One region of the Nocardia sp. NPDC049149 genome, then DNA from elsewhere that is predicted to be linked to it. Evidence: riboswitches for the same ligand, from Rfam matches in the RefSeq annotation. Region 1 holds a riboswitch; the other holds the start of a gene.
What was found. A riboswitch is a leader RNA that binds a small molecule or an ion and turns the genes downstream of it on or off. The one in region 1 is predicted to bind cobalamin.
Positions count from the first base shown of each region.

Region 1 (5,829 bases):
AAACCGGCCCGAACACCGTTTGTCTCAGGCTGGTTCGAACTGCTCAGCGCGGTGCGGCCGAGGTCGCGGGCGCCCGAACCTGCTGCTGATAGCGCTGGATGAACGGCAGGATCTGCTGCTCGATCACCGTGTTGTACTCGACCGGGCGTTGCATCGGATTGGCATGCCCCGTGTTGCGCGCCAGCACCACCGACAAGGTGCCGTCCACACCGCCCGACACATCGATCAGCACCCGATGCGAGTACTCGACATCGACAACCCGGTCCCGATCCGGATCCCTCGGTCGAATGAAAACGATAGCGGGCCGCGGCTTTTCGTCCTTGGGCTCGGCGAGTGCGCGCAAGTCACCGGCCGCACCGCCCGCCACGATCGCGGTGAACTGCGCCTCGATCAGGCCGTTGCTCGCCGCGTTGCGCGAAAAGATCTTCTCGCGCAGCACGTCTCTGAGCACATCGCGCAGCTCGGCGACGCGGATGCCGGGCGGGAGGCCGTTGCCGCCGTCGGAGACGAACCGGTCCCGTCGCGCGTAGGTCTCCACCGCGATGCGCAGCAGCCGACTTTCACGCGCGCCGGGCAGCCAGCCCATCCAGCGGACCATGTCCTCGCCGCGGCCTCGGCTCTCCGGCCGGACTGCGTTCAGGTCCACCGGCGTGCAGTCCAGGATCACCCCGACCACCCGGCGGTCGCTGTCGAGGTGGATGTGTTTGGCGACCTCGAGCGCGATCACGCCGCCCATGCTGTGCCCGACGAGCACGATGTTGCGCAGCCCCGACAATTCGGCGGCGCGGATGATCAGGTCGGCGATTACCTTGGTGTCGATACCTTCGTTGTCGTAGCGGATCGCCCACACCACACCCATTCGGCGCAGCGCGGGCAATGCGCCCGCGGTCGCGCTGGCGTCGAGCACGCCGAGACCGACCATGTCCACCACGACGGTGTCCCAATCCTTGGGGTCGGCGGGCGGGCCGACCGGCAAGATCGCGGGGTCGGTTTGCGCGAGCCGTTCCTGTTCGGGTTTCACGTCATGGGTCAGGTACTGCGCGTAGCCGATGAGCACGGCGACGAGCAATACCAGCACTCGAACCGCCACGGACCTGGTGCGGCGCAACGTCTTCCACTCGTGCCACGGGCTGGTGTCCCGTAGCCGGGCTCTGCGTCGCGCGTCGTCCCAGTCCGCGATGGTGGACGGGTGCCGATCTTGCAGCGGCGACATCTTTTCCACTGTAGGCACGGCTGTGGACGATTGTCATTCCACAACCCGACGATCTGATGAACCCGACCGAACGGTAGAGTTCCGCCGTCCTACCTGGCAGGTGCGGGAATCCGGTGTAATTCCGGAACGGTCGCGCCACTGTGATCGCCGCCCGGCGAAAGTCAGACCTCCCCTGCCGCGATCACTCTGGAGAGGCCGCGACTTGCCTGTGGAGCACCACCGATGACCCGTGTCCGCACGGCGATCGTCCTGCCCGTCCTCGGGGCGCTGTTGATCTGCGCGATGATCCTCGCCACGGGTTTCGGCGCGGAGACGCTGCCGGTCTCGTCGGTCCTCGAGGTCCTGCGGCACCGCGTCACCGGACACGCCCCCACCGACTTCGGGCTGGACACCATCGTCTGGCAACTGCGGGTGCCGCGCACGGTGCTCGCCGCGATCGTCGGCGCGGGGCTGGCGCTTGCGGGGGCCGCCATGCAGACGCTCGTGCGCAATCCGCTCGCCGACCCCTATCTACTCGGGGTGTCATCCGGAGCAGGCGTCGGCGCGGCCGCGGTCATCACCTCCGGGCTGTTCGCGGGCGCGGGCGTGTGGGCGTTGTCCGGCGGGGCGCTGGTCGGTGCGTTGGCCGCCGCGGCGTTGGTGTTCGTGATCGCGGTCGCGCAGGGTGGGCTGACACCGCTGCGGCTGGTGCTGACCGGCACCGTGCTCGGCTCCGCGTTCGCCGCGTTGAGCAGCTACCTGATCTTCCGTCGCCCCGATCCCTCGGCCGCGCAATCGGTGCTGTTCTGGTTGCTCGGCAGCCTCGCAGGCGCCGATTGGACGCGCATCGCGTTGCCGCTGAGCGTGGTCGCGCTCGCCGGTGCCGCACTGCTCAGCGCCAGCGGCTGGCTCGACGCGCTGACCGTCGGCGCCGATACTGCTGCGTCACTGGGGGTTCCGGTCAAGCAATTGCGCATCGGCCTGTTCCTGCTGCTTTCGATCCTCGTCGGCGTACTCGTCGCGGTGTCGGGCGGCATCGGCTTCGTCGGCTTGGTTGTGCCGCATGCCGCCCGGCTCCTGGTCGGCCCGCGCCATCGCATCCTGTTGCCCGCCAGCGCGCTCTGCGGCGCCTTGTTCCTCGTCGTCGCCGACGCGGCGACCAGAATCGTGGTGCGCCCCACCGAGATTCCCGTCGGTGTCCTCACCGGTCTCATCGGCGCCCCCGCGTTCCTGATCCTGATGGGCAGGCGGCGCTATCGGTTCGGTGAATCGTGAACCGCGCCGAGAGCGCAGCGGAGCGGCCACTGGCCACCGGAGCGGTGGTGGTCGAAGGGCTCGCGTGTGCCGCGGGACGACGGACCGTGATTGCCGATGTGAGCTTCGCGGTGCGTGGCGGGGAGACGATCGGGATCGTCGGGCCGAACGGGACAGGCAAAACGACGCTGCTGCAGGTACTTGCCGGCGTGCGTCGTCCGGTGCACGGCCGGGTGCGCGTGGATGGTCTTGTGCTGCACGATTTGTCGGCGCGACAGCGCGCACGGACGGTGGCGCTGGTCGCGCAGGACGAGCGGCCACCCGCCGATCTGCGCGCCGGCGAGGTGGTCGCGCTCGGGCTCACCCCGTACCTGCCGCCATGGGGCGCCGGTTCACCGCGCGAACAGCAGCAGATCGAAAAGGCCTTGGCCACCGTCGATCTGGCCGGTTTCGCCGAGCGACCGGTGCACCATCTTTCCGGCGGTGAGCGGCAGCGGGTGCTGCTGGCTCGTGCGCTCGTGCAAGACACCCCGGTGCTGCTGCTCGACGAGCCGACCAACCACCTCGACATCACTCATCGCCTGGAACTGCTCGCCCTCGCTCGCACCCTCGACCGCACCGTCGTCATGGCGCTGCACGATCTGACGTTGGCCGACCGCTATTGCGACCGAATCCTGGTGTTGCACAACGGCGCCGCCCACCCCCTCGCGGCGCCGGAGACGGCACTCGCGCCCGATGTCGTCGACACGGTCTTCAACGTGCGTGCCCTGCGCGTCGCGCACCCGGAGACCAACCACTCGCATCTCTTGATCACCCCGAGAGAGCCGACCCCGTGACCAGCGCTGTTGTTGAATGGAAAGGCGAACGAATGAGGCATGTTTCCCGGGTGCTCGCGGCGGTTGTCGTCGCGGCGGCACTGGCCGGATGCGGCGCGGACAAGGCGGCCGGCGGGAATCTCACGCTCCGCAATTGCGAAGAGGACGTGCAGTTTCCGACGCCGGCCAAGCGGTTGTTCGTGAACGACGGGAACCTGATCTCGATGGCGCTCGCGTTGGGCGTGCAGGACCAGGTGGTCGCGGTGTCCAGCGTGCAGCGTGACGCGGACACGTTGCGCAGGCACTACGGCCCGGCCGTCGATCAGCTGAAAGATGTGGCGCCCGAATACCCCTCGCGGGAGACGGTGTTGGCGCAGGGTCCCGATGTGATGGTCGCAGGCTGGAGTTACGGCTACGACGAAGCGAAAAACCTCACCCCGGACTCGTTGCGCAAGGCCGGCATCGCGGCCTACACGCTCACCGAGAGCTGCCGTCAGCGCAATGGCGAACGGCCGCGCGGCATCGTCGAACCGTGGACCGCGCTGCGCACCGACCTCACCAACCTCGGCGCCATCACCGGCCGCGCCGACCGAGCAGGCGAACTCACCGCCGACCTGGATCGGCGACTTGCCGCACTGAGTGCCGCGCCGCGCGGCGAGCGCACACCCACCATCTTCCTGTTCGACAGCGCCACCGATTCGCTCATGTCCAGCGGGAGTTTCGGTGCCCCCCAGGCGATCCTGGACGCCGCAGGCGGCCGCAACGCGCTGTCGGATGTGGCGGACACCTGGACACGGGTGTCCTGGGAACGACTCGCCGCCGCCGACCCCGACGCCATCATGTTCGTCGACTACCCGCCGCAAACCTTCGCCCAGAAGGTCGAGGCGCTGCGCGCGAAGCCGGGCATCAACCAGCTGCGTGCCGTCACCGAGGGCCGCTTCCTCAACCTGCCCTACGCGATGTGGACCAGCGGGCCGCTCAACATCGACGCCGCCGAGCAGATCCGCAAACAGCTCGAGAACTGGCACCTGGTGCCCGCCTCCACCATTGCGCCGAAGGCCGACGACGCCATCCGCTGACGATCAGCCGACGGCGCCGTTCTCCGCGAGGGCAGCGAGCTTGGTCACCCGGTCGGGATCAGGCGAAGGGTGACCAGGTCGGCTCGAACCAGCCCGGCGCCGCGGAGGCGAAGCCCTCCCTGGTCCAGGCGCCCGCGCCCGCGGGAATCGCACCGACGATGTCGACGCCGGTGACGCGCGGTAGGTCGACGCGGTTGCACGCGGCGGCGAGATCGGGCTCGACCGGCCAGGAGCCGATGACCAGCCCCGAGCAGCGCACGCCCGCCGAATGCAGTGCGCGAGTGGTCAATTCGGTGTGGTTGAGGGTGCCGAGCCCGGCCGCGGTGACCACGACCACCGGAGCGTCGAGCTTCTCGGCGAGATCGAGCAGAGTGAAATCGCCGAGCCGGACCAGCAATCCGCCCGCGCCCTCCACCAGGGTGAGGTCCGCGTCGGCGAGTGTGTCGATGGCGGCGACCGTTTCGGCCAACGTCAACTCCGGCAGGCCAGCGCGGCGTGCTGCGGTATCGGGCGCAAGCGGGTCCGGGTAGCGCGCCACCTCCAACGTCCGGGTCACGCCGCTGAGCTGCTCGATGGCCGCGATATCGCCGGGTTCGCCAGGGCGGACACCGGTTTGACCCGGCTTGCACACCGCGACCGTTTTGCCTTCGGCCAACGCCGCCGCCGCAATCGCGGCCGTGACGACGGTCTTGCCGACTTCCGTTGACGTCCCGGTAATCAGCAGAACACTCATACCCACACCTCACTCAGTTCGACTCTTGATCCCTTGCCGCAGGCACATAATCGGCAGCGCCCGCGGTCTACCTCTCACACCGGCACGGTCACCGATTCCACATCGACCCCGCCCCGCGCCTCGGCCAGCACCTCGCCGAGAACCGTTGCAATGGTGTCCAGTTCAGCAGCGGTCAGGTTCGCCCTGGCGGTGAGCCGGAGCCGTGATGTGCCCTCCGGCACCGAGGGCGGACGGAAGCACCCGACATCGAGGCCGCGGGCCCGACAGGCCTGCGCCGCCTCGAACGCAATCTGTGCCTTGCCGAGCACGACCGAAACAACCGCCGAATCCGGCTTGTCCACTGCGGCAATGCGCGCGATGTCCGCGGCGCGCTCCAGCACCCGGCTCGCCAGTTCAGGCTCCCGCCGCAGCACACCGAGCGCGGCGCGGGCGGCACCGACGGCCGCGGGCGCGAGGCCGGTGTCGAAGATGAAGGTGCGCGCGGCATCGATCAGGTGGGCGCGCACCCGCTCGCTGGCGAGGACGACACCGCCTTGCGCGGCAAGGGATTTCGACAACGTCGCGGTGATCACCAGATCCGGCTCGCCCGCCAGCCCGAGCTCGTGCACCAGCCCGCGCCCGCCGTCGCCGCGCACACCGAGCCCGTGCGCTTCATCGACGACGAGCACCGCCCCGCGCGCCCTCGTGACCCGGTGCAACGCGATCAGCGGCGCGAGATCACCGTCGGCGCTGAAGACCGAGTCGGTGAGCACCAAC
Region 1 covers NZ_JBICTD010000012.1:260,188-266,016, forward strand. Annotated here, with positions in the region: gene ACGFNJ_RS37855 (alpha/beta fold hydrolase) at 44-1,213, opposite strand; cobalamin riboswitch at 1,273-1,403, shown strand; gene ACGFNJ_RS37860 (FecCD family ABC transporter permease) at 1,436-2,467, shown strand; gene ACGFNJ_RS37865 (ABC transporter ATP-binding protein) at 2,464-3,282, shown strand; gene ACGFNJ_RS37870 (ABC transporter substrate-binding protein) at 3,315-4,340, shown strand; gene bioD (dethiobiotin synthase) at 4,399-5,073, opposite strand; gene ACGFNJ_RS37880 (8-amino-7-oxononanoate synthase) at 5,148-5,829, opposite strand, start outside.

Region 2 (5,829 bases), on a different contig from region 1:
ACCATGTCGTCGTAGTTGCGACCGAGCCTGCGGTTGGCGCGGTAATCCTCGGCAAGGCGACGGTGAACGCCGTAATCGCAATCGTGGAACCAGCGTTCGAGATGAACACGGTGTTCTTCGGCGAGGTCCATGACAACCGGATCGTCGGCCGGCGTGCCCGACTGCATCGCATCGGCCAGACGCTGGTGAATATCGCGTTGTTCGGCGCGTAGCCGCAGCCAATCCTGTTTGGTGTAGTCGGCGGTCCGGGTCCGCCGTTGCGCGAATTCCGGCGTAGCACCCCAGCGTTGTTCGGCTTCGTCGGCGGTGTCGACCAAGCGATCCCCGCCGAATACTTCGAGCCGTTCGGTAGGAGTCAGGGTGATTCCGGAACGACGCGCGCGCAGTTCCTTGTCGATCAGGTCGACCATGGCCCGATACCGGGCGATCTTGTGGTTGAGCAGCTCGTGCTGGCGCCGCAGATGGCCCTCGTCGGACAGTCCCGCCTCGTTGAGCACGGAGGCGATGTGGTCGAGGCTGAAGTCGAGTTCCCGATAGAACAGGATGCGCTGCAGCCGGTCGAGATCGAGGTCGCCATAGCGTCGGTAGCCGTTCGCGCTGCGCCCGCTCGGTCGAAGCAGGCCGATCTCGTCGTAGTGGTGCAGGGTCCGCACCGATACGCCGGTCATCTGGGCGACCGCGCCGACGGTGTGTTCGATGTCTGCCATGGTTGCCACTGTGCCGCCTCACGTAGCGGGAGGGTCAAGGTGCTGATGCGCCCGAGCGGCTTCGGCGAGTGACTGCTCGCGTACGTAATGTGGGTTGAGGTTGGCTCGTCGAGGATCGGGAGATTTGCGATGGAACTACGGGGCGCGCGGGTGTTGGTGACGGGGGCTACCGGCGGGATCGGCCGGTCGTTGGCGGAGGCGTTCGCCGCGCGCGGCGGCGAGGTGGTGCTGACCGGGCGTCGGGCCGACGTGCTCGCGCCGCTGGCCGAGCGGCTCGGCGGCCGGGCCATCCCTGCCGATCTGGCCGACCGGGACGGGATCGAGAAACTGCTTGGCGCGGCGGGCGAGATCGATGTGGTCGTGGCCAACGCCGCGCTGCCTGCCATGGGGTTGTTGTCGGACTACTCCGTCGGCGAGGTCGATCGCGCGCTCGATGTCAACCTTCGTGCGCCGATCATCACGGCGAAGCTGGCCGCCGAACAGATGGTGGCCCGGCGCCGTGGGCACCTGGTCTTCATCTCGTCGCTGTCCGGGAAGACCGCGTCCAGGCAGGCGTCGCTCTACAACGCAACCAAGTTCGGGATGCGCGGTTTCGCGCTCGCGCTGCGAGAGGACTTGCGGCCGCACAACGTTGGCGTCTCGACGGTGTTCCCCGGCTATATCAGGGACGCGGGCATGTTCGCCGATTCCGGCGCGTCGCTGCCGCTCGGTGTCGGCACCCGCGCACCGGAAGACGTGGCGAACGCGGCGATCCGCGCCATCGACAAGAACCAGGCCGAGGTGGACGTTGCTCCGCTGACTTTGCGCTTGACCGCCATGGTCGCCGGCGTCGCGCCCGGTCTGGTCGCCGCCATGCAACGTCGCGTCGGTGCCGACAAGACCAGCGAACAGCTCGCCGAAGGCCAGCGCGACAAGCGCTGAATCGAGTTGCGGCGCACCGGGTCGTAGACGTAGTGCGGCAGCGGTTGCCGGGCGCGGGAGTCGTCGTTCAGGCTGGAAGTTTTCTCCGGTACAGTCCCCGGCGAAGGTGGGCAGAGTGCGTTCTGTCCGCGACGCGATCAGAAGGGGTTAGCTAAGCCGTACCTATGTCGGCCGCGCGGCGCTCCGCTCGGCGAGGCCGCACTACGCGGCGCTTGGTATGTCAATTCCCTTGGGGTAAAGGGATATTCGTCGAATCCCGACCTGTCTGCGTCGGGTTCGCCGACAGTGATTGTGGTACCGGAGCGAACACGAAGTGAATTCTCGGACATCGCTGTCGGCGCCAGTTTGATTCCGCCAGAAAGTATTGCGAATATCTTGCGGGCTCACCCGCCCGCCGGACGTCGTGCTCGGTGTTGCACGCCGTCGGTGAAATGTGTTGGGCCGCCTACACGGCGGTTGCTCAGTGTTGAGAGTGTTGTAGAGAGGGAACCATGATGGAAGGGTTGACATCCACACCTGTGCTTCGGGAGGTGGGTTTGCCAGCGGCGATACGGTCCGCGGCCGTCGAACCGTTCGGCGCAGACTCCTCCGATGGCCGATTCCAGGTGGTACTGCCGGGGCGCTACGAATGCGCGAACGTCAGTGGTGTCGTCGAAATCCGTTTGGAGACCCTTGCTCTCGCAGGCTCGCCCCGCATTCTCGGCGAGAACGTCGAACATATCCGGGCGCTGGCCGAGGTCGATGCGGTGCTGCCGCCAATCCTGATACACAAGAAGACGATGCGTGTCATCGACGGCATCCACCGCGTGAAAGCGGCTGTGCTGCGCGGCGCGACTACGATTCGTGCACAACTTTTCGACGGAACGGACCATGAAGCATTCGTATTGTCTGTGCGAATGAACAATAGTCACGGCCTGCCTTTGTCATTGTCCGATCGCAGAGCCGCGGCCGCGCGAATACTCGCGCAATTTCCCGAATGGTCTGATCGTGCTATCGCGGCGACGGTCGGTCTCGCGCACGGCACCGTCGGCCGGATCCGGCTGAGTTCAACTGATCAAGATGGCCAGTCGAACATCAGGATGGGGCGCGACGGCAGGACGCGCTCGTTGAGCGCCGACGATGGTCGGCGGCGGGTGGGCGAGCTGATCGCGGACATGCCCGAGGCGCCGATCCGTGAGCTGGCCAAGGCCGCCGGTGTCTCCGTCGGCACGGCACATGATGTGCGCCAACGGATCAGGCGGGGCGAGGAGCCGGTACCGCGGCGACATACCGACGTCGCCAAGGCGACGAAGAAGAAGCCGTGCGGTCCCCAGACCGCGAATGAACCGAAGGACCCGACGGTGCTGATCCAGGGGCTGCGGACCGATCCGTCCCTGCGCTTCACCGAACCGGGCCGCGCGCTGCTCCGCCGCTTGGCGGCGCACCCGACCGAGCAGGAATGGGACGCGCTGGCCGTCGGCGTCCCCGACCACTGCACGAAAACCGTTGCGCAACTGGCGGGCACGATCGCCAACGATTGGCTCAAGTTCGCCGAACGGCTCAACCAGCTCTAGTGCTGCCCGGGGCAACCCAGGTTCGCATTGTCCGATTTCGGAGGGAGCTTGGTACAGTCCGCGCAGTCGTGGTGTTCGGGAAACCGGTGTGGTACCGGTGCGGCCCTCGCCACTGTGATCGGGAGCGACGGATCGGTCCGGAGGAAGCGATTCCTCCGGAACCACTGGGGCACTTGTGCCCTGGGAAGGTAGATCCGTCGCGCGACATCCCGTCAGCCAGGAGACCGGCCACGGCTACGCAGTACCCGTTTCCACGAGGACCTGGAAGGCGGTCACCTTGACCCCATCTGTTTTCGCGCGCCTACGTAGTGGTGCGCTGGTCGCCTGTGCGATCGTGCTGGCTGGTTGCGGTGCGCAACCCGGACCGGCGGCCACCGACGCCACCGCCGTCACCCGCGCGAACTGCGGGATCGACGTCGCCGTCGGTGGGCCGCCCCAGCGGATCTACGCGGCCTACCAACCGTCGATCGAGATCGCGCACGCGCTCGGCGTCACCGATCGGCTGGTCACGACGGCTTTCCTGGATTCCGCGGTGCTGCCCGAATATCAGGCGGCGCAGGCGAAAACGACCTATGTCGAGAAGCTGCCCAGTCGCGACGAACTGCTCTCGAAGAACCCCGATTTCGTGTTGTCCGGATTCAACGGTGTATTCGCCAAGTCGTCGCAGTCGAGCGTCGGCACCCGCGCGAGCCTGCACGACCTCGGCGTACGGACGTGGATCGTGAGCCCGCTGTGTCCGAGCGCGGACGGGCTCGCTGACGAGGCGATCGACCCGGCGACAGTGCGATTCGAGAACGTGTATGCGGATCTGCGCGATCTCGGCGCGCTGTGGGGCATGTCCGAGCGTGCCGAATCGGTGGTCACGCAACTCGGTGCGCGGATCGATGCGGTGCGCGCGAAAGTGGGTAGCGCGCCTAGGCCTCGCGTTGCGGTCGTCACGCCGAAGGACGACGGTTCCTACACCGTCGCGGGCGGCATCGACTTCGTCACCCGGATCATCGACGCCGCGGGCGGGGTGAATGCCTTCGCGGATCTCACCGAACGCCGCAACGTCCAGATCGGCGCCGAACAGCTGATCGCCCGCGACCCCGACATCATTCTGACCAGCATGTGTTGCAAGGCAACCTATACGCGCGCCGATGCGCAGCCACAGGCCGACAAGATCGTCGGCAACCCGGCCTTCGCCAATCTGACTGCCGTCCGCAAGGGCGCGGTGCACCCGTTCCTGTTCGCCGATCGGGCCGCCGGTGTCCGCATCGCCCACGCGACCGAGCTTGTCGCCGAACTGATCCACCCCGATCTGTTCCGGCGGTGACGCGCACCGCTCGCGGCACCGGCCTGGTCGTTGCCGGTGCCGTGCTCGTCGCTGTCTGCGTCGCGTCCGTCTTGGTCGGCACGCACCCGCTCACGCTCGATCAGGCGGTCGCCGCATTCACCGATTTCCGCGGCAGCGATGCCGACCGGATCGTGCGATACATCCGGCTGCCGAGGACCGTTGCCGGTCTGCTCGCCGGTGTCGCGCTCGCGCTGGCCGGAGCCGTCATGCAGGGACTCACCCGCAACCCGCTGGCCGGGCCAGGCCTGCTCGGCATCAACGCGGGCGCCTCGCTGGCCATCGTGATCGCCATGGGCGCACTGGGTTCGACTTCGCCCGCGGTATTCGTCTGGTTCGCCTTTGTCGGCGCCGCCGTCGCCGCCGTCTTCGTATACACCCTCGGCTCACTGGGATTCGGTGGTGCGACACCGGTGAAACTGGTGTTGGCCGGCGCGGCGTGCACCGCGCTGTGCGGATCGATCACCACGGCGATCAGCCTGCTCGACCGGACCACCCTCGACAATTTCCGATTCTGGGTGGTCGGATCGTTGACCCGCGCCACTCTCGAATCCGTCGGGGCGATCGTGCCTTTCATCGCCGTCGGCGCGGTGCTGGCGCTCGCGGTGTCGCGGCCGCTGAACGCCATCGCCATGGGCGACGACATGGCACGCACGCTCGGCACGCGGCTCATCGCGGTCCGCGCCGCAGGCGCGTTGACCGTGGTGCTGCTCGCGGGGTCGGCGGTGGCCATCGCCGGGCCGATCGCCTTTGTCGGACTGGTCATTCCGCATATCGCCCGTGCCTTCGCCGGACAGGACTATCGGTGGGTGCTCGTCTGGTGTGCCGTGCTCGGGCCGATTCTGTTGCTGCTCGCCGACATTCTCGGACGGGTCGTCGCCCAACCGCAGGAGATCCAGGTCGGCATCATCACCGCGTTCGCCGGATCGCCGTTCTTCCTCTATCTCGTGCGCAATCGGAAGGTGGCGACCCTGTGACGCTCCTCGAACGCAGCGTATTACCCAGCGGCACAATACTTGTGCGATCTCCCGGAGATCATCTCGTCTTCCGGGTGCATCGTCGATCGGTGCTCGTCACCGTGGTGTGCACGACGGTGGCGCTGTCGCTGGCGGCCTGGTCGCTCACGATCGGGCACTATCCGCTCACCGTCGGCGATGTCCTTCGGGTGCTCGGTGGCGGAGGCACGCTCATCGAATACGACGTCGTCGTCGCCGATCGGCTACCGCGCGTGCTCACCGGACTGTGCACCGGTGCCGCGTTCGCGGTCTCCGGCGCGGTGCTGCAGCGGATCGCGACGAATCCACTGGTCAGTCCG
Region 2 covers NZ_JBICTD010000006.1:239,227-245,055, forward strand. Annotated here, with positions in the region: gene ACGFNJ_RS25340 (MerR family transcriptional regulator) at 1-707, opposite strand, end outside; gene ACGFNJ_RS25345 (SDR family NAD(P)-dependent oxidoreductase) at 837-1,628, shown strand; gene ACGFNJ_RS25350 (ParB N-terminal domain-containing protein) at 2,120-3,181, shown strand; cobalamin riboswitch at 3,214-3,429, shown strand; gene ACGFNJ_RS25355 (ABC transporter substrate-binding protein) at 3,459-4,496, shown strand; gene ACGFNJ_RS25360 (FecCD family ABC transporter permease) at 4,493-5,491, shown strand; gene ACGFNJ_RS25365 (FecCD family ABC transporter permease) at 5,566-5,829, shown strand, end outside.
Region 2: another riboswitch for cobalamin. It lies ahead of ACGFNJ_RS25355 (ABC transporter substrate-binding protein); the one in region 1 lies ahead of ACGFNJ_RS37860 (FecCD family ABC transporter permease).